2 regions of the Staphylococcus sp. M0911 genome follow, and region 2 is predicted to be linked to the other one. Evidence: predicted binding sites of a transcription regulator. Region 2 holds the regulator's gene; the other holds the start of a gene.
The links. Region 2 encodes LexA, which represses DNA repair genes until DNA is damaged. Its sites were predicted from a motif close to CGAACATATGTTCG; they were not measured.
Positions count from the first base shown of each region.

Region 1: a site for LexA is predicted at 2,122-2,135, ahead of uvrB (excinuclease ABC subunit UvrB). Genes of this name have one in related genera too.

Region 1 covers NZ_CP022881.1:1,965,994-1,977,525, reverse strand. The annotation lists gene ssp1_RS09645 (COG3942 and LysM peptidoglycan-binding domain-containing protein) at 141-944, shown strand; gene ssp1_RS09640 (YfbR-like 5'-deoxynucleotidase) at 1,143-1,784, shown strand; gene ssp1_RS09635 (CsbA family protein) at 1,790-2,017, shown strand; gene uvrB (excinuclease ABC subunit UvrB) at 2,350-4,335, shown strand; gene uvrA (excinuclease ABC subunit UvrA) at 4,343-7,189, shown strand; gene hprK (HPr(Ser) kinase/phosphatase) at 7,473-8,405, shown strand; gene lgt (prolipoprotein diacylglyceryl transferase) at 8,413-9,249, shown strand; gene ssp1_RS09610 (acyltransferase) at 9,257-9,739, shown strand; gene ssp1_RS09605 (tetratricopeptide repeat protein) at 9,758-11,197, shown strand; gene trxB (thioredoxin-disulfide reductase) at 11,262-11,532, shown strand, end outside.
Region 2 covers NZ_CP022881.1:1,483,670-1,495,201, reverse strand. The annotation lists gene ssp1_RS07230 (amino acid permease) at 1-247, opposite strand, end outside; gene ssp1_RS07225 (catalase) at 453-1,970, shown strand; gene rpmG (50S ribosomal protein L33) at 2,049-2,198, shown strand; gene rpsN (30S ribosomal protein S14) at 2,387-2,656, shown strand; gene guaC (GMP reductase) at 2,815-3,792, shown strand; gene ssp1_RS07205 (CAP domain-containing protein) at 3,807-4,832, shown strand; gene lexA (transcriptional repressor LexA) at 5,021-5,644, opposite strand; gene sosA (DNA damage-induced cell division inhibitor SosA) at 5,787-6,020, shown strand; gene ssp1_RS07190 (DUF896 domain-containing protein) at 6,203-6,439, shown strand; gene tkt (transketolase) at 6,573-8,561, shown strand; gene ssp1_RS07180 (YneF family protein) at 8,776-9,018, shown strand; gene ssp1_RS07175 (hypothetical protein) at 9,215-9,397, shown strand; gene ssp1_RS07170 (CcdC family protein) at 9,601-10,068, shown strand; gene sbcD (exonuclease subunit SbcD) at 10,175-11,299, shown strand; gene sbcC (exonuclease subunit SbcC) at 11,305-11,532, shown strand, end outside.

The DNA.
Region 1 (11,532 bases), 480 kb from region 2:
TGGTGATATGTATGATGATACTTGAAATGATAGTGTATAAATATTATATTACATCAATTTAACATTAAGCATTTTAAAATAATATTGTGTTATATTAAATTCGACAAATTAGAATATACAACAAAGGAATGACATATTTAATGAAGAAGACGTTATTATTATCATTATCATCAGTAGCAGCGTGTATCGCATTCAGCAATGTTGCAGATGCTCAAGAAGAAACTGCTGTACCTAATGTGAATACATCTGAAAACATAGCATCAGTTGGAACTGAGAATGCTAGTCAATATATCGTCAAACCTGGTGACACTTTATATCAAATCGCTTTAAATCACAATATTACTTTAGAAGAATTATATAACCTTAATCCTGGGGTTACACCTTTAATTTTCCCAGGAGACATCATTATTGTTTCTCCTTATGAAACACAATATCAAGTTAATAATACAACTTATAATACAAGCAATTACTATGTTGGAGAACCAACATCAACTACAAGTCAACAATATATAGATGTTACAAGTGAATCAACACCACAAGTATCTGCTACAACGAATCAATCCTATCGTAATGACACTGATGCTAGCTTGTATTCTGTAAGTCATTCAGGTAATTTATATAATTATGGAAACTGCACATATTATGCATTCAATCGTCGTGCAGAGTTAGGGAAACCTATTGGAAGTTTATGGGGAGATGCTGGTAGTTGGGCAGTAAATGCTAGAAATGCTGGTTTCACAGTGAATAATATTCCAGTAGCAGGTGCTGTTTTCCAATCTAATCCTGGTACAAATGGTTCAGGTGGCTATGGTCATGTAGGCGTAGTTGAGAGTGTAAACAGTAATGGTACTGTTACAGTTTCTGAGATGAACTGGAACGGTGGATTTAATGTGAAATCTTACAGAACAATTACAAATCCAGGTAGCTACAACTATATTCATTAAATTTGAATACGTATTAAAGTTTGATATTGCAGTAACGTAATTGACATGATTACGTTGCTGCTTATTTTTATATTAATTCATTTGCATATAATCGATTAAGTTGAAATCAACATTAAGATATTGCTTTTAATCATGATGATGATTGGTATAATGAAACTAAGTATCATCTATGATTAAATGAGAAGGAGGCATCACGGAATGGGCATACATCAATATTATAAAAGACTCTCTGATATGGAAAAGCTTATTAGGTTGCCTGGTAAATTCAAATATTTTGAGCATAATGTTGCTGCACACTCGTTCAAAGTAACTAAAATTGCTCAATATCTTGGTACTGTTGAAGAATATAATGGAAATGTTATAGACTGGAAGAGCTTATACGAAAAAGCACTAAACCACGACTTTGCAGAGGTGTTTACAGGTGATATTAAAACGCCAGTAAAGTACGCAAGTAGAGAATTGAAAATGCTTTTTTCACAAGTTGAAGAAGAAATGGTAGAGAATTTTATTAAGGAAGAAATCCCTGAACAATATCGTGACATTTACAGACAAAGGTTACAAGAAGGTAAAGATGATTCGTTAGAGGGGCAAATACTTGCTGTAGCAGATAAAATCGATTTACTTTATGAAACATTTGGTGAAATACAAAAACGTAACCCAGAACCTTTGTTTTTTGAAATATATGAAATGAGTTTAGAAACAATTATGCAATTCGATCATTTAGCATCTGTTCATGATTTTATTGATAATGTTATTCCTGAAATGCTAACAGAAAACTTCATTCCTAGAACAGAATTACGAGAAACTACGATGACAATACTAAATAAAAGAAACAGGTGAAATAAATGATTTGGTATGCATGTGCTGCCTTTTTTCCTTGTATTTTAATTGTGCTTTTTAGTGTAGTGACTAAAAATAAATGGATTGGTACCTCTGTTACATTAATATTAATCGCAACCTCAATATATAAAGGCTTTTTTCATAGTGAATGGATTATATTTATTGATGTTGTATCGCTATTAGCGGGTTATTTAATCATAGATCAACTAGAATTCCATAAGAGAGAAGAATAAAACTTGATTAACATACAAATTGATTGATAAAAAGTCTATAAGAACAAGCATAGTTTGCTAAGCTATGTTTGTTTTTTATTTATCTTATAATATAAAAATGTTAGCGAACAAATGTTTGTATTTTATGTTCGAGATTTGTTAAAATAGAAAATAAATTCAGTGCTAATATTTACGTTAACGATATCATCAAAATGATGTATGACAATAGGTTAACTAGGGAAAGTAATTAATAAATAATGTATTAAACGGTGATAATCTTTAGAATAAAATGATTTCAATAATCTTGAGTAATAAAAGTTGAGTTGTAAACAATACAGGAGGCGTATGTAGTAATGGTTGAACATTATCCATTCAAATTAAATTCAGAGTTCGATCCTCAAGGTGATCAACCTGAAGCAATAAAGAAAATTGTTAAAGGTGTTAAAGAAGGAAAGCGACATCAAACACTACTTGGTGCAACTGGAACAGGTAAAACATTTACAATGAGTAATGTTATACAACAAGTAGGTAAACCAACATTAATTATTGCACATAACAAAACATTGGCTGGACAATTATATAGTGAATTCAAAGAATTCTTCCCAGAAAATAGGGTGGAATATTTCGTGAGTTACTATGATTACTATCAACCAGAAGCTTATGTACCATCGACAGATACATTTATTGAAAAAGATGCGTCTATTAATGATGAAATTGACCAATTAAGACACTCAGCAACAAGCGCTTTGTTTGAGAGAGATGATGTTATTATCATAGCGAGTGTGAGTTGTATTTATGGTTTGGGTAATCCAGAAGAATATAAAGATTTAGTTGTCAGTGTGCGTGTGGGCATGGAAATGGAACGTAGCGAATTATTAAGAAAACTAGTTGATGTGCAATATACTAGAAATGATATAGACTTTCAACGTGGTACCTTTAGAGTACGAGGCGATGTAGTCGAAATATTCCCTGCTTCTAGAGAAGAAATGTGTATTCGGGTAGAATTTTTTGGTGATGAAGTCGATCGTATTAGAGAAGTGAACTATTTAACTGGCGAAGTTATAAGAGAACGTGAACATTTTGCAATTTTCCCAGCCTCCCACTTCGTTACGCGTGAAGAAAAGATGAAAGTTGCGATTGAACGAATTGAAAAAGAATTAGAAGAACGTTTAAAAGAATTAAGAGATGAAAATAAACTTTTAGAAGCACAGAGGTTAGAACAACGAACTAATTATGATTTGGAAATGATGCGTGAGATGGGATTCTGTTCAGGTATTGAAAACTACTCCGTACATTTAACGTTAAGACCTTTAGGTTCTACGCCGTATACATTGCTTGATTACTTTGGAGATGACTGGTTAATCATGATTGATGAATCACACGTAACACTACCTCAAGTGAGAGGGATGTATAACGGTGATAGAGCACGTAAGCAAGTTTTAGTTGATCATGGATTCAGATTGCCTAGCGCATTAGACAATAGACCATTAAAATTTGAAGAATTTGAAGAAAAAACGAATCAATTAGTCTATGTATCTGCAACACCAGGACCTTATGAAATAGAACATACAGACGAAATGGTAGAGCAAATTATTCGACCAACTGGATTGTTAGATCCGAAAATTGATGTACGCCCTACAGAAAATCAAATTGACGACTTGTTAAGTGAAATTCAAGATAGAATTGATAAAAATGAAAGGGTACTTGTTACCACATTAACTAAAAAAATGAGTGAAGATTTAACAACATATATGAAAGAAGCAGGAATAAAAGTCAATTATCTTCATTCCGAAATTAAAACACTCGAGAGAATTGAAATCATAAGAGACTTACGTATGGGTACGTATGATGCAATTGTTGGTATTAACTTATTAAGAGAGGGGATAGATATTCCCGAAGTTTCATTAGTTGTTATCTTAGATGCAGATAAAGAAGGATTTTTACGTTCCAATCGTTCCTTAATTCAAACCATTGGGCGTGCAGCGCGTAATGATCGCGGTGAAGTTATTATGTACGCAGATAAGATTACAGATTCAATGAGATACGCCATTGATGAAACGCAAAGACGACGTGATATTCAAATGGCTCATAATGAGAAATACGGTATTACACCTAAAACCATCAATAAGAAAATTCATGATGTTATCAGTGCTACTGTCGAAAGTGATGATACTAATGAAAATAAACAAACAGAAGTACCTAAGAAAATGACGAAAAAAGAACGTCAAAAAACGATAGAAAATATAGAAAAAGAAATGAAAAAAGCAGCTAAAGATTTAGACTTTGAGAGAGCAACAGAATTAAGAGATATGTTATTCGAATTAAAATCAGAAGGGTGACATTTAAATGAGAGAACCATCCATAGTAGTGAAAGGTGCAAGAGCACATAATTTAAAAGGTGTTGATATAGAATTACCTAAAGACAAGTTGATAGTGATGACAGGACTTTCTGGTTCAGGTAAATCCTCTTTAGCTTTTGATACCATTTATGCCGAAGGTCAAAGAAGATATGTAGAATCATTAAGTGCTTATGCACGTCAATTTTTAGGTCAAATGGATAAACCGGATGTTGACACAATTGAAGGCTTATCACCAGCGATTTCAATTGATCAAAAAACAACAAGTAAGAACCCACGTTCTACAGTAGCTACAGTGACTGAAATATATGACTATATTAGGTTGTTATATGCACGTGTAGGTAAACCATACTGCCCCAATCATCACATAGAGATAGAATCGCAAACTGTTCAACAAATGGTAGATAGAATCTTAGAATTAGAAACTCGAACTAAAATTCAACTATTAGCACCAGTTATCTCTCACCGTAAAGGTAGTCATGAAAAATTGATTGAAGATATAAGTAAAAAAGGATATGTACGTTTGCGAGTTGACGGTGAGATTGTCGATGTGAATGAAGTACCAGAATTAGATAAGAATAAAAATCATACTATTGAAGTCGTTGTTGATCGATTAGTTGTTAAAGAAGGCATTGAAACAAGACTAGCTGATTCAATCGAAACAGCACTTGAACTTGCCGAAGGAAGTTTAACAGTTGATATTATCGATGGAGAAGAATTAAAATTCTCCGAAAATCACGCATGTCCAATTTGTGGATTTTCCATAGGTGAGTTAGAGCCACGTATGTTTAGTTTCAATAGTCCTTTTGGTGCGTGTCCAACTTGTGATGGTTTAGGACAACGATTAACAGTTGATATGGACTTAGTTATTCCGGATCCAAATAAGACACTTAATGAAGGTGCAATTGAACCATGGGAACCTACAAGTTCAGATTTCTATCCAACGTTATTAAAACGTGTTTGTGAAGTTTATAAAATTAATATGGATAAACCATATAAAAAACTAACTGACAGACAAAAGAATATATTAATGCACGGCTCAGGAGATAAGGAAATTGAATTTACATTTAATCAGCGATTTGGCGGTGGACAAAGAAAACGTAAAATGGTATTTGAAGGTGTAGTTAATAATATCAATCGTCGCTATCATGAATCGCCATCAGAGTATACGAGAGAGATGATGAGTCGATATATGACTGAATTACCATGTGAGACATGTCATGGACAACGTTTAAGTAAAGAAGCTCTTTCAGTTTATGTGGCAGGATTAAATATTGGTGAAGTTGTTGAATACTCAATTAAAGAAGCTTTGAATTATTATCAAAATATCGAACTTTCAGAACAAGACCAAGCGATTGCCAATCAAATTCTTAAGGAAATCATTTCTCGTCTAACATTCTTATATAATGTTGGGTTAGAATACCTGACATTAAACCGTGCATCTGGTACGTTATCTGGTGGTGAAGCGCAACGTATTCGTTTAGCGACACAAATTGGTTCTCGTCTCACTGGTGTGCTCTATGTACTTGATGAACCATCAATAGGTTTACATCAACGTGATAATGATCGCTTGATTAATACACTTAAAGAGATGAGAGATTTAGGCAATACACTTATTGTTGTAGAACATGACGATGATACTATGCGCGCAGCTGATTATTTAGTAGACGTCGGACCTGGTGCGGGTAACCATGGCGGTGAAATTGTCGCTCAAGGTACGCCTAAACAAGTAATGAAAAATAAGAATTCCCTGACAGGGCAATATTTAAGTGGTAAAAAGAAAATTGATGTGCCAGAGCACAGACGTGAAGCGACTAATAAAAAAATTAGCATCAAGGGCGCTAAAAGTAATAACTTGAAAAACGTTGATGTAGATATTCCACTCTCACTTATGACTGTAGTGACAGGTGTTTCAGGTTCTGGTAAAAGTTCATTAGTAAATGAAGTATTATATAAATCTCTTGCACAAAAAATCAATAAATCTAAAGTTAAGCCAGGAGACTATGAGTCAATTAAAGGTATTGACCAATTAGATAAAATTATAGATATTGACCAATCACCAATTGGTAGAACACCACGTTCAAATCCAGCTACTTATACAGGCGTGTTTGATGATATACGTGATGTGTTTGCACAAACCAATGAAGCTAAGATTCGAGGTTATCAAAAAGGGCGTTTCAGTTTTAACGTTAAAGGCGGTCGTTGTGAAGCTTGTAAAGGTGATGGCATCATCAAAATAGAAATGCATTTCTTACCTGACGTTTACGTTCCTTGTGAAGTTTGTGATGGCAAACGTTATAACAGAGAAACACTAGAAGTTACTTATAAAGGTAAAAATATTGCTGATGTACTAGAAATGACAGCAGAAGATGCGACTCATTTCTTTGAAAATATACCTAAGATTAAACGTAAACTACAAACATTGGTAGATGTCGGATTAGGTTATGTTACTTTAGGACAACAAGCTACTACCTTATCGGGTGGTGAAGCACAACGTGTAAAACTGGCTTCTGAATTACACAAACGATCAACAGGACGTTCTATTTATATTCTTGATGAACCAACAACAGGTTTACATGTTGATGACATTAGTCGATTATTAAAAGTTTTAAACCGACTTGTCGAAAATGGTGACACAGTTGTCATTATCGAACATAATTTAGATGTTATCAAAACAGCTGATCACATTATAGATTTAGGGCCAGAAGGTGGCGATGGTGGCGGTACCATTGTTGCTACAGGAACACCTGAAGATATTGCCAATGTCGAAGGTTCATATACAGGTCAATATTTGAAAACAGTTTTAGAAAGAGATAGAAATGAAGATGAATCATAAAAGAATGATGTTATAATTTATATTAAGATGATTTCAGAGTATACTGGAATCATCTTTTTTAAATTATTTTTTCATTCAATACATATTCAAATGAAATATCAATACGGTATTACTGACGTGTAAGCAAAAAAATGTCAGAGATTTAACGGTTTTTACGTTAATCAATCATGACTATTTTCTAAACATTGAGTTAATATAACTTTTTAATATAGATAGTAGTTTGATTTTTGATATGATTAAAGAAAGTGAATTTGTAGTAACAATTCAATATAGAGGTGAACGCATGTTAACAACTGAAAGATTAGTTGAAGTATTAAATTTAGAATTAATAGCCGGTGAAGAAGGATTAAATAAACCGATTAAGAATACAGATATCTCTCGCCCTGGTTTAGAGATGGCTGGATATTTCTCACATTATGCTTCAGATCGAATTCAATTACTAGGAACGACTGAGTTATCTTTTTACAACTTATTACCGGATGACGAGCGACAAGGAAGAATGAGAAAGTTATGTCGACCAGACACTCCTGCAATTATTGTAACACGAGGCTTAGAACCACCTAATGAACTTGTTGAAGCTGCAAAAGAACTTAACACGCCACTCATTGTTGCTAAAGACGCAACGACAAGCCTTATGAGTCGTTTAACAACATTTTTAGAACATGAATTAGCAAAGACAACATCATTACATGGTGTACTTGTTGATGTTTATGGTGTGGGTGTACTCATCACAGGTGATTCAGGTATTGGTAAAAGTGAAACAGCTTTAGAACTAGTTAAAAGAGGACACAGACTTGTTGCAGATGACAACGTTGAAATTAGAGAAATTACAAAAGATGAATTAATTGGTAAACCTCCAAAACTGATTGAACATTTATTAGAGATTCGAGGTCTAGGTATTATTAATGTAATGACATTATTCGGTGCTGGTTCAATCTTAACTGAGAAGCAAATTCGCTTGAATATTAATTTGGAGAATTGGAATAAAGAAAAATTGTATGACCGTGTGGGTCTCAATGAAGAAACATTACGTATCTTAGATACAGAAATAACTAAAAAGACTATTCCAGTTAGACCTGGACGAAATGTTGCAGTGATCATTGAAGTTGCCGCAATGAACTATCGTTTAAATATAATGGGCATCAATACAGCTGAAGAATTTAGTGAACGCTTGAATGATGAAATTGTTCGTAACAGTCATAAAGGTGAGGAGTAGTTAGATGATGAATTTAACGTTAAGTTATATTGATCCTATTGCATTTCATTTGGGCCCACTACAAATAAGATGGTACGGCATTATTATTGCTTGCGGCATTTTATTAGGTTATTTTGTAGCACAAGAAGCATTAAAGAGAATAGGGTTACATAAGGATACACTTGTAGATGTTATCTTCTACTGTGCAATATTTGGTTTCATAGTGGCACGTATTTATTTCGTTATCTTCCAATGGCCCTACTACATGCAAAATCCAGGTGAAATACCAAAAATTTGGCATGGTGGTATAGCCATTCATGGTGGATTAATAGGTGGTTTTATCACTGGTATTATAGTTTGTAAAATAAAAAATTTAAATCCATTTCAAATTGGAGATATTGTTGCACCAAGTATTATTTTGGCACAAGGCATAGGACGTTGGGGTAACTTTATGAATCATGAGGCGCATGGTGGTATGGTATCTAAATCATTCTTAGAACAGTTGCACTTACCTCAATTCATTATTGATAATATGTATATTGATGGTCATTATTATCACCCAACATTTTTATATGAATCAGTGTGGGATGTTTTAGGATTTATTATTTTAGTTACAATTAGAAAACACATGAAATTAGGCGAAACATTTTTCTTATACTTAATTTGGTATTCGATCGGCCGTTTCTTTGTAGAAGGGCTTAGGACAGATAGCTTAATGTTAACAAGTCATATTAGAGTGGCTCAGTTAGTATCTGTGATTTTAATTATTATCAGTGTGGCATTAATGTTATATAGACGTTTCAAATATCAACCACCCACATACAAAAATGCTGGCCCATTAAGTTGGCCTAAGCAGAAGGTGTAATTCAAATATGAGAAAATTAAAGCCTCATCGTGAATATCAAGCCACTAATATGAATCCGTTATGGCATATTTATCGATTAGTCAAATTTCCTAAAGTATTAAGGCAAACGATTATTATCGAGGTTTGTCGGTACATGCCAAACTTAAAATTGAAAAGTCATATGTATCGTCAATTATTAGGTATGGATATTGGAAATTATTCTGTATTCGCATTTAAAGTAGTGCCAGATTTGTTTTATCCAGAGCTAATAACAGTTGGCAATAATAGTGTGATTGGTTATAATACTACAATATTAACGCATGAAATTTTAGTAGACGAATTTAAAATTGGAAAGGTAACGATTGGCAGTCATACATTAATTGGTGCCAACGTCACTATACTTCCAGGTGTCACTATTGGAGATCATGTAAAAATTGGTGCAGGAACAGTTGTATCTAAAGATGTACCGAACAATTCGGTCGCATTTGGTAATCCTATACAAATACAATGAATATGGAGGTGACAATCTTTGGCAGATAAAAATAATAAAATTATTTCAATGGCTTTTGATGAACCGTTTTATCGCAAAATGGCAGCTCAAAAGTGGAAACAACAAGATTTTAAAAAAGCAGCTGATTATTATAGTAAAGTGCTAGAATTGTCACCTGAAGATTTTGATATTCAATTAAACTACGCTCAATGTTTAGTTAAACTAGGATTTGGTAGTCGTGCAGAACATTTATTCTATGAAAATATTATTAATGATAGACGCGTGGCTGATAGTTTTTATGAATTGAGTCAGTTGAACATTGAATTAAATGAACCAAACAAGGCATTCTTGTTTGGTATTAATTATGTATTAATCACAGATGATCAAGACTTTCGTGATGAATTAGAAGAAACGTTTGATGTTTCGTATTCTAATGAGCATCAAATTGAAGTAGAGGCACAACTTTTTGCTGTTCAATTATTGTTCCAATTTTTATTTTCACAAGGTCGTTTAGAACAAGCAAAATCATATATATTAAATCAAGACAAAACTATACAAAATCATCGTGTTATTAAAAATTTATTAGCGATGTGTTATTTATATTTAAGTAAATATGATATAGCTAAAGACATGTTTGAGGAACTATTAAATGAAGATAATACAGATGTGCATGCACTTTGTCATTATACGTTATTACTTTATAATACAAATGAAAAAGACAAGTATAAACGTTACTTGAATATATTAAGTAAAGTTGTACCAATGAATGATGATGAAAGCTTTAAACTAGGCATTGTATTAAGTTATTTGAAACAATATCATGCCTCACAGAAGTTACTGCTTCCACTGTATAAAAAAGGTAAATTTGCTTCGATACAAATGTTCAATGCTTTAAGTTACAATTACTATTACCTAGGAAATAAAGATGAGAGTATCCAATTTTGGAATAAACTGTTGCAAATTTCTAAAGTGGATGTAGGATTTCCACCTTGGGTTATAGAGGAAAGCAAACATGTATTTGATCAACGAATTTTACCATTATTAATGGATGATGATAGTCACTATAGATTGTATGGAATCTTCCTATTAAATCAATTGAATGGTAAAGAAATATTGATAACAGAAGATATATGGGCTGTTTTAGAAACATTAAATGATTATGAAAAATTATATTTAACATATTTAGTTCAAGGTTTAACCTTGAATAAATTGGACTTCATTCATCGTGGTATGCAAAAACTGTATCAATTCGACCAATTTCGAAATGATACATCATTATTTGTTCAATGGATAGATCAAGCTGAATCAATTATTGCTGATCAAGCAGATTTAACTGAAGTAGAAAGATATATAGGTGCGTATTTATATTTGTATTACCAACAAACAAATCAGAAGTTGACTAAGAAGCAAATTAAAGAATGGTTTGATATTAGTCATTACAAACTAGATAAAACGATAACTTATATGTTGAGCATATAAATTTATGAAATACTTATTTTGATATATAATGCGTTTAATGATTATTTAGTAGGAGGGCAAGTAAATGACTGAAGTAGATTTTGATGTAGCAATTATAGGTGCAGGCCCTGCTGGTATGACGGCTGCAGTTTATGCTTCACGTGCCAATTTAAACACAGTTATGATTGAACGTGGTATGCCAGGTGGCCAAATGGCAAATACAGAAGAGGTAGAGAATTTCCCAGGATTCGAAATGATTACTGGACCAGACTTATCTACTAAGATTTTTGAACATGCGAAAAAATTTGGTGCTACGTATCAATATGGTGATATTAAATCAATCGAAGATAAAGGCG
Region 2 (11,532 bases):
CAAATCGTGTAGAGTAAGAACTAAATGAACCAGATACTGGATAGAAAGTAGCTAATTCACCAATAGACGCCATTAAAAAATAAAGCATGATACCAATTAACAGGTAAGCAAGAATAGCGCCGCCAGGTCCAGCTTCGGAAATGACACTACCTGTGGCCACAAACAAACCAGTTCCGATTGCACCACCTATAGCAATCATGGTTATGTGTCTGGAGGTTAAACCTCTCTTCATATTATTATCTTCCATATACTGTCTCCCATCTATTTTAAATATATCCATCATTTTAATTCTTTTATACCTACTATTCAATAGTAATTTAGCACTTTAAAGCAAAATATTCAAATTTTCTGATAATTATCTAAGAAAAGGCGTTTAAGTTTCATTCATTTAGGGGATACTTTATAATGGATACTATATTATAATAATTCTAATTTAAGTGGAGGGGAATTTAATGTCTAAACAAGACGGCAAGTTAACAGGTTTATTCGGCGCACCCGTGTCTGATAGAGAAAATAGTATGACAGCAGGTCCAAGAGGTCCACTTTTAATGCAGGATATTTACTTTTTAGAGCAAATGTCACATTTTGATCGTGAAGTGATTCCTGAAAGACGTATGCATGCTAAAGGTTCTGGTGCATTTGGAACATTTACAGTCACTAACGATATTACACAATATACAAGTGCTAAAATGTTTTCAGAAGTAGGTAAACAAACTGAAATGTTCGCAAGATTTTCTACTGTATCTGGTGAAAGAGGTGCAGCAGATGCTGAGAGAGACATTCGTGGATTTGCTTTGAAATTCTATACTGAAGACGGAAACTGGGATTTAGTTGGTAATAATACGCCTGTATTCTTCTTTAGAGACCCTAAATTATTCGTAAGTTTAAATAGAGCAGTTAAAAGAGACCCAAGAACAAATATGAGAAGTGCACAAAATAACTGGGATTTCTGGACAGGATTGCCAGAAGCATTACATCAAGTGACTATTTTAATGTCTGATAGAGGTATTCCAAAAGATTTACGACATATGCATGGATTCGGTTCACACACATATTCTATGTACAATGATAAAGGTGAACGCGTATGGGTTAAATATCATTTTAGAACACAACAAGGCATTAAAAATTTAACAGATGAAGAAGCGGCTAACGTGATTGCTACGGATCGTGATTCATCACAACGTGATTTATATAATGCGATTGAAAATGGCGATTATCCTAAATGGAAAATGTATATTCAAGTAATGACAGAAGAACAAGCAAGAAATCATAAAGATAACCCATTTGATTTAACAAAAGTTTGGTACCATGGTGATTATCCATTAATTGAAGTTGGAGAATTTGAATTAAACCGCAATCCTAATAACTACTTCCAAGATGTTGAACAAGCTGCTTTTGCACCTACAAACATCGTTCCAGGTCTAGACTATTCACCAGACAAAATGTTACAAGGTCGTTTATTCTCTTATGGTGATGCTCAACGTTATAGATTAGGAGTTAACCATTGGCAAATACCAGTTAACCAACCTAAAGGTGTAGGTATTGAAAATTTATGTCCATTTAGTCGTGATGGACAAATGCGTATATTAGATGATAACCAAGGTGGCGGACCTCATTATTATCCAAATAATCAAGGTGTGTATGATTCTCAACCAGAATTTAAAAAGCCACCATTCCCAGCTGATGGTGATGGTTATGAATATAACCAACGTCAAGATGATGATAACTACTTTGAACAACCAGGTAAGTTATTTAGATTACAATCAGATGAAGCCAAAGAGAGACTCTTTACTAATACAGCAAATGCGATGGATGGTGTGACTGAGGATGTTAAACGACGTCATATTCGTCATTGTTATAAAGCAGATCCAGATTATGGTAAAGGTGTAGCGAAAGCATTAGGTATTGATATTGATTCAATTGATCTAGAAGGTGAGCAAGACGAAACTTATGAGAACTTTAAAAATTAAAAGTTAAGATTGCGCACAGAAGATTTATATGATAAAATTTTAAATCGTAAGTATTCCTAACTAGAAAGGGTGTTGAACGTGCGCGTAAATATCACATTAGCATGCACAGAATGTGGCGATCGTAACTATATCACAACTAAAAATAAAAGAAATAATCCTGAGCGTATTGAAATGAAAAAATACTGCCCAAGATTAAACAAATATACGTTACATCGTGAAACTAAATAATCACTTATCTTTCAAATACGACAATTTGAAATGCGAAAAGATCTTTTTCTTAATCGAAAAAGGTCTTTTTTTAATAAAGAAAGTCAACAATTTACTTAGCTAAGGAAATTTCAAGGTTGCAAAAATCAAAATACGTGTTATTATATAAAACGTAATAATTACGATTTGTAAAAAGAGAGGTAATAAGAATGGCTAAGAAATCAAAAATCGCAAAAGAACAAAAAAGACAAGAATTAGTAGATAAATATTTTGAATTACGAAAAGAACTTAAAGCTAAAGGTGATTATGAAGCTTTAAGAAAATTACCACGTGATTCATCACCTACACGTTTAACGCGTAGATGTAAAGTGACTGGACGTCCAAGAGGTGTATTGAGAAAATTTGAAATGTCACGTATCGCATTTAGAGAACATGCTCATAAAGGACAAATACCAGGTGTGAAAAAATCAAGTTGGTAAAACTCGTACTAAAGTCCATTTACAAGAACAATAAAACAATGTAAAGTAAGTAAGGATAATATTTTTCTGAATAAAGCAACTGATTTTGTTTTGATTATTCGGATTTTAGCTATTTATCCCAAAATATATTGTTTTTATAAAGGGGCTTTTAGATTAATATGAAAATATTTGATTATGAAGACATACAACTAATACCAAACAAATGTATTGTTGAAAGTAGATCTGAATGTGATACATCAATTCAATTCGGTCCACGTTCATTTAAACTTCCAGTTGTACCAGCTAACATGCAAACGGTTATGAATGAAGATTTAGCACAATGGTTTGCAGAAAATGACTATTTTTATATCATGCATCGATTTAATGAAGCAGCTAGAATTCCGTTTATCAAAAAAATGCAAAGTAATCATTTATTTGCATCTATTTCAGTTGGTGTAAAAAAAACCGAGTTTGAATTTATTGAACAACTCGCAAATGAAGAAATAACACCTGAATATATTACAATCGATATTGCACATGGACATTCTGATTCTGTCATTAATATGATTAAGCATATTAAATCATATTTACCTAATTCATTTGTTATTGCAGGTAATGTAGGAACACCAGAAGGCGTTAGAGAATTGGAAAATGCCGGTGCTGATGCAACGAAGGTAGGTATCGGACCTGGTCGAGTTTGTATAACTAAAATTAAGACAGGATTTGGTACAGGTGGTTGGCAATTAGCTGCACTTAATTTATGTAGTAAAGCAGCTCGAAAGCCATTGATTGCTGATGGTGGTATACGAACTCACGGTGATATTGCTAAATCAATCCGTTTTGGGGCTTCAATGGTTATGATTGGTTCATTGTTTGCAGCACACGAAGAATCACCGGGAGAAACAGTTGAACTCGAAGGTAAACGCTATAAAGAATATTTTGGTAGTGCTTCCGAATTCCAAAAGGGCGAACATAAAAACGTTGAAGGCAAAAAGATGTTTGTAGAACATAAGGGATCATTGAAAGATACTTTAAAAGAAATGCAACAAGATTTACAAAGCTCTATTTCTTATGCGGGTGGAAAAGATTTAAAATCACTTTGCACAGTAGATTATGTGATTGTTAGAAATTCAATCTTTAACGGAGATAGAGACTAAGTATCTTATGGTAGGTGACTACAATTAAAAAGTTTCTCGTATTTTTTGTCGCATGTTTATGTTTAGTGATTTTTCTGCCACTGAATGAGTTAAAGCCACTTGAAAAACTTCAAATAGAAGTTAGGCAACAGATAGATCATTGGGCATTTGGAGATTCTAATGAAGAAGATATAAGTTTGGATGTTCCAAATAAACAAGAGTTTGCTATTAATAATGTTCAAATGAATATGTCAAAAAAAGAAGTAGAAGATAAATTAGGTAAAGAAAAGCGCATCACTTCTAATGAATATGGTACCAACTGGTATACGTATTACGATGATGATTATAACCAATTTGTCATGATTAGTTATATTAAAGATAGAGTAAACGGTATGTATACTAATCAAAACTTAATTTCTTCTCAGTCTAAAATAAAATATGCGACACCTAAAAACAAGGTGAGAGATCGTTTAGGTAAACCTCTTGATGAGATAAAAAAAGGGAATAAGCGATTCGAAATTAAAAATGATGAATATGATGTATTTCACAAAAAGCATATTTATACTACAGTTTTCTATGATAAACATGAAAAGAATGGTGTCACTGCGTTATATCAAGTAAGTGACGAAATGGAAAATAGGCTTCAAGAGCAATATGGTGCACCTTCTAAATCTTTAGAAAAAAGTTTTGAATTACAGGATTTTGATATCGTTAATGCAGAAAGAAAGCAAAGACAATTATCAACATTAAGTTATTCTAAATCCATTTCTGACACTGCTAGAAAGCATAGCCAAGATATGGTAGAAAATAGTTATTTTGATCATACTGATTTAAATGGAAAATCGCCATTTGACCGATTGAAAGCAGATCGTCATGATTTTAATGCAGCTGGAGAAAATCTAGCCTATGGACAACAAAATAGTATATATGCTCACGAAGGATTAATGAATTCATTAGGACACAGAAAAAACATACTAAATGATAGCTTTTCAACTTTAGGTGTCGGCGTCGATTTTAATGATCAACGACAACCATATTGGACAGAAAATTATACTGGTTAATCGTTTAAAACAATATATGTTGGGGTACTAAGTAGTTGTAAGGAAGTAGATAGAATGTCAACTAAATCAAAACAACAACCTGATATCTTAGAAAAAGTAAAAGAAGTTTTGAATAAGAATCAAAATAAAAAGGATTAGGCTAATGGCCTAATCCTTTTTTTATAGGGGGTTATGAGGATAAGTTATGATTACATTTCTCTATATAAACCGATTACTTTTCCAACTACTATAACATTATCTAAGTAAATTGGATCCATTGTACTATTTTCTGGTTGTAATCTGTATCGGTTCTTTTCTTTATAAAATCTTTTAACTGTTGCTTCATCATCTTCAGTCATCGCAACAATGATATCGCCATTTTCTGCGATTGTTTGACTACGAACGATGACTTTATCGCCATCAAGAATACCTGCTTCAATCATACTGTCTCCAACAACATTTAAAATAAAGATATCGCTATTATGTGTGGAAGTTAAGTGTTCAGGTAATGGAAAGTATTCTTCAATATTCTCGACTGCAGTAATTGGAATACCGGCTGTTACTTTACCTATTACAGGAACATGAATCGTTTCTTCCATACTAATATTATCGTTTAATTGTTCGCTAACAATTTCAATTGCTCTAGGTTTAGTAGGATCGCGTTTAATATAGCCTTTTTCTTCTAATCTTGATAAATGACCATGAACGGTTGAACTTGAGGCCAATCCTACTGCTTCACCAATTTCGCGAACACTTGGCGGATACCCTTTTGATTGAACAATCTGCTTAATGTAATCATATATTTCGCTTTGTCTTTTCGTTAATTCTCTCATATATAGGCACTCCCTAGTTTTATTTAAGTTTATTATAGCATCTCTATAATCAAATAACAAACGTTTGTTCGTTAAAGTGTTGACATGGAACATCTGTTCTGTTAAATTATAAATACAAACGAACGTTCTAGGAGTGAAATTCATGTTAACAAAACAAACAAAGACATTTTTAACATATATAGCAGTGTTTTTAGTATCTTGCCTTATCTTTTTAGTATTCTTCTTAAGTGTTAATCAAAGTGCACATTCAGAACAAACGTACGAAATGACAGATCATGAAATTCATCAGAATGCTAACCAAAATGAACATCAAGTACCTAATAATGATGGGAACAGCGAACATAAATCTGGGTCTATGTTCGCATTAGCCCACTAAGATAGATTAAATAAAGAGAAAGTGAGCGTAACGATTTGGTTATGCTCATTTTTTTTGTTATATTTTATGGAAGGTTTATCAACGCTATATTATTATAAGAATATAAAAATATATGATATAAGGTTAGAAAATTATGATATATATATAATTGAACAATAATTGAGATGAAAGTAGGAAGTTGAATGTCTAAAAATGATTTGAATATTGATAGAATTAATGAATTAGCTAAAAAGAAGAAAGAGCAAGGTTTAACTAACGAGGAAGCAAAAGAGCAATCTAAGTTAAGAAAAAAATATCTTGATTCATTTAGAGAGGGATTCAAAAAGCAATTAGAAAATACTAAAGTGATAGATCCAGAAGGTAATGACGTTACTCCTGAAAAATTAAAGAAAATTCAACAGAATAAGAAAGAAAAATAAGCGTGAAATTTTATCATTTTAGATTTATTTTAATAGAAAAACTGAGGGATTTTTCAGATTTTTCTTTATGAATTTATATTAAAATAAGTTATAATTAATTTGAGGTATTATTTGAAGAAGGGAAGAAAATATAATGTTTAATAAAGAAGATCAATTAGCAATCGATACGATTCGTGCTTTAAGTATCGATACAATAGAGAAAGCCAATTCAGGACACCCTGGTTTACCAATGGGTGCAGCACCAATGGCATACACACTATGGACAAGACACCTAAATTTTAATCCCCAATCTAAAGATTATTTTAACAGAGATAGATTTGTATTATCAGCAGGACATGGTTCGGCATTATTATATAGCTTATTACATGTATCTGGTAGCTTAGAAATGGATGAACTTAAACAATTTAGACAATGGGGTTCTAAAACTCCAGGACATCCAGAATTCAAACATACTGATGGCGTAGAAGTAACAACAGGTCCACTAGGACAAGGTTTTGCAATGTCAGTAGGTATGGCTTTAGCGGAAAGTCATTTAGCAGGTAAATTTAACAAAGATAATTATAATGTAGTAGATCATTATACTTATGTACTTGCGTCAGATGGCGACTTAATGGAAGGTATTTCACATGAGGCAGCTTCTTTTGCCGGCCATAACCAATTAGATAAGTTAATCGTTTTATATGATTCAAATGATATTTCATTAGATGGTGATTTAGATAAAGCCTTTTCTGAAAAAACGCAATCACGTTTTGAATCATATGGATGGAATTACATCTTAGTTAAAGATGGAAATGACTTAGAAGAAATTGATAATGCAATTAATAAAGCTAAATCTCAACAAGGACCAACTATTATTGAAGTAAAAACAGTAATAGGTTTTGGTTCTCCAAATAAATCAGGTACTAACGGCGTACATGGTGCTCCATTAGGTGAAGATGAACGTAAATTAACATTAGAAGCATACGGTTTAGATCCTGAAAAACGATTTAATGTACCACAAGAAGTTTACGATATCTTCAATTCTACAATGTTAAAACGTGCTAATGAGCATGAAGAAAATTGGAAAAATAAAGTTGAAGAATATAGTAAATCTTATCCAGAACTAGCTGAAGAGTTCAAATTAGCGATTAGTGGTAAATTACCACAAAATTATGAAAAAGAATTACCTAAATTTGATGCAGAACATAATGCAGCATCTCGTGCTGACTCAGGTGAAGTTATTCAAGCATTAAGTAAACATGTGCCATCATTCTTTGGTGGATCTGCAGACTTAGCTGGTTCAAATAAGTCAAATGTTAAAGATGCTAAAGATTATGATAAAGATAATCGTGATGGCAAAAACATTTGGTTTGGTGTTCGTGAATTTGGTATGGGCGCAGCTGTTAACGGTATGGCAGCTCACGGTGGATTACATCCATACGGGGCAACATTCTTTGTTTTTAGTGACTACTTAAAACCTGCATTACGTTTATCAGCAATAATGGGATTAAATTCAACATTTGTATTTACTCATGATTCTATTGCAGTAGGTGAAGATGGTCCTACTCATGAACCAATTGAACAATTAGCTGGATTACGTGCAATTCCTAACATGAATGTTATTCGTCCAGCAGATGGTAATGAAACAAGAGTTGCTTGGGAAGTTGCTTTAGAATCTGAAAGCACGCCTACATCATTAGTACTTACACGTCAAAATTTACCAACTTTAGATGTTTCAGAAGAAACAGTAGAAGAAGGTGTGCGTAAAGGTGCATATGTCGTTTATGAATCTAAAGAAACACCTGAATATTTATTATTAGCAACTGGTTCTGAAGTAAGCTTAGCGGTTGAAGCAGCTAAAGATTTAGACGCACAAGGTAAAGGTGTTCGAGTGGTTTCTATGCCAAACTGGTTCGCATTCGAACAACAATCAGAAGACTACAAAGAATCTGTGATTCCTTCAAATATTACTAAACGTGTAGCTATTGAAATGGCATCAACATTAGGTTGGCATAAATATGTCGGTACTCAAGGTAAAGTCATTGGTATCGATGGATTTGGTGCAAGTGCTCCTGGCGACTTAGTTGTTGAAAAATATGGATTTACAAAAGAAAATGTTTTAAATCAAATTCGTGAATTTTAATTCAATGACGATTTAAATATATATTTGTAGCCTGAGACATTTATTATGTCCCAGGCTTCGTTTTTAAATATTAAAATAATTTATAAAGTACGTTTAATAAAATTAGAAAATTTGTTATGATTTTTGATGTGCATTATTTTAAGTCTTAAATTTGTCTTGAAATAAATATTTGAATCTAGTAAAATTCATTAGGATAAAGAAAGTGGGTGAAACAATGGCAACGTGGTTAGCAATTATCTTAATTGTAATAGCATTAATCGCAGGTTTAGTTGGTGGTTTCTTCTTAGCTAGAAAATATATGATGGATTATTTGAAAAAAAACCCACCTATTAATGAAGAAATGCTACGTATGATGATGATGCAAATGGGTCAAAAACCTTCTCAAAAGAAAATCAATCAAATGATGACTATGATGAACAAAAATATGGACCAAGGTATGAAAGGTCAAAAGAAATAAAAAAGATAAAAAGGATTAAGACAGTTATAAAATGCTGTCTTAATCCTTTTTTTGATATGATCATTCTTTTAAATACAATTCTTAAATGTTAAGTTAAAATTAAAATGTTTTTATAATAAGGTGAGGATTATTGGAATTATTAAGTTTATCGTTAAGAATCTATAATTAATTATTAATTTTTGAGGTGAGTGTTAATATGAATTTAGAACCAGATAGTATCATTATAGGTATTGCATCATTCTTATCGGTTTTAATAGGGTCATTCATTGGCAATCAACTTAAAGTGCATGTGGTTTTACGATTATTGTTAACATTTATTATCACGGTTATATTATTATTCTTTTTCTGGTGGTTAGGATATGTCATTTATGATAAATGACATATGCATACTGTTTTATTCTTATACTACAATAAAAGTTAAGTGCTTTATGAGAATTCAAAAGTTAAATAAAGTTTAAATTGTTTGATTTTGTGGGAAGCATTTCTTAAATTAAAAGCTATGAAAATATACATGATTAATGATATACTAACACGTGATTAAAAAAGAGTATTGCAGTTTAGAATATATGAGAAGGTGTAACAGTGGCATATTTAATATTTTCAATTGTAGTTGCATTCTTGATGGGTGCAGTTGTTATTGTGATTCGTATGAAAGCACAAAAATTTCCAGTCAATGAAAAGAAAATTATTTTACCACCATTTTTCATGGCAACGGGTGCTTTAATGTATGTAATACCGTATTTTAGATTAACAGGGATTGAGATACTAGAATCTTTTGTCTTAGGTGTTTTATTTTCAACAGTCTTAATATGGACATCACGTTTCGAAGTAAAAGGTAGCGAGATTTATATGAAACGTTCAAAAGCATTTCCAATTATCTTGATATCACTATTAGTTATACGTACTGTTATAAAAATATTCATTAGCAATGAGATTGACCCAGGAGAGATTGCTGGTATGTTTTTCTTATTAGCTTTTTGTATGATAGTACCATGGAGATTAGCGATGTATTACAAGTACAAAAAAGTAAAAAAATCTATTGTTCATTAAATATATAAGAGCCACTTATCTACTGAGATGAGTGGTTTTTTGCTTGAAATATGTGAGAAAAAGTATTATGATTAATACGAACAAACGTTCTATTCGGAGGTAAAAAATGAAGGTAATCCATACAGCAGATTGGCATCTAGGTCGCATTTTAAATGGTAAACAATTACTTGAAGATCAAAGGTATGTATTAGATCAATTTATAAATCAAATGAAAGAAGAAAAACCAGACATAATCGTTATTGCTGGAGACTTATACGATACTACATATCCAGGTAAAGATACGATTAAATTATTCGAAAAGACGATTTCCAAGTTAAATATTGATTTAAAAATTCCAGTTATTTTAATTAGTGGAAATCATGATGGAAAAGAGCGTTTGAATTATGGTGCAAGTTGGTTCGAACATAGTAATTTATATATTAGAACTAAATTAGAAAATATGACACAGCCCATTCGTATTAATGGTATCAATTTTTATACATTACCTTTTGCAACTGTTGCTGAAGTACAACACTATTTTAAAGATGACTCAATTCAAACACATCAACAAGCATTGGATAAATGTATAACTAGTATGTCAGAAACACTTCAACCTCAAGACATTAATGTATTGATTGGCCATTTAACTGTACAAGGTGGTAAGACATCCGATTCAGAAAGACCATTAACTATAGGTACTGTCGAAACAGTAGAAAGAAAATCATTTAATATTTTTGATTTTGTCATGTTAGGACACTTACATCATCCATTTAGTATTAATGAAGACACTATTAAATACAGTGGATCATTACTTCAATATTCTTTTTCAGAAGTAGGGCAACCTAAAGGTTATCGAGTAGTCAAGTTTAATCAAAAAAATGATATTCAAGATTATTTTGTTCCAATAGAACCATTGAGAAAATTAGAAATAGTCACAGGTGATTATCAAGACGTTATACAAGAAAAGGTAAACGTATCAAATAAGAATAATTATATCCATTTCAAATTAAGAAATATGTCTCATATTACAGATCCTATTATTAACTTGAAACAAATCTATCCCAATACATTAGCATTAACAAACGAAACGTTTGAGCACCATGAAGCAATTCAACACATTGAAATAAAAAAAGAAGATGATCTATCAATTATTAATAATTTTTATAAAACAATCACCAATGAGCAATTGACTGATGTTCAAGAAAAGAAAATGAATCAAATTATTAATGATTTGATAAGAAAGGAAGATTAATTACTTTGAAACCAATGATGTTAAAGCTGAACAATTTTGGTCCTTTCTTAAATGAAACAATAGATTTTAGAAATATAGATCAAAATCAATTGTTCTTAATTAGTGGTAAGACTGGTTCCGGTAAAACAATGATATTTGATGCTATCGTATATGCTTTATATGGCGAAGCTTCAACTAAAAATAGAAAGGAGAATGATTTAAGAAGTCATTTTGCAGATGGAAATTCAGCAATG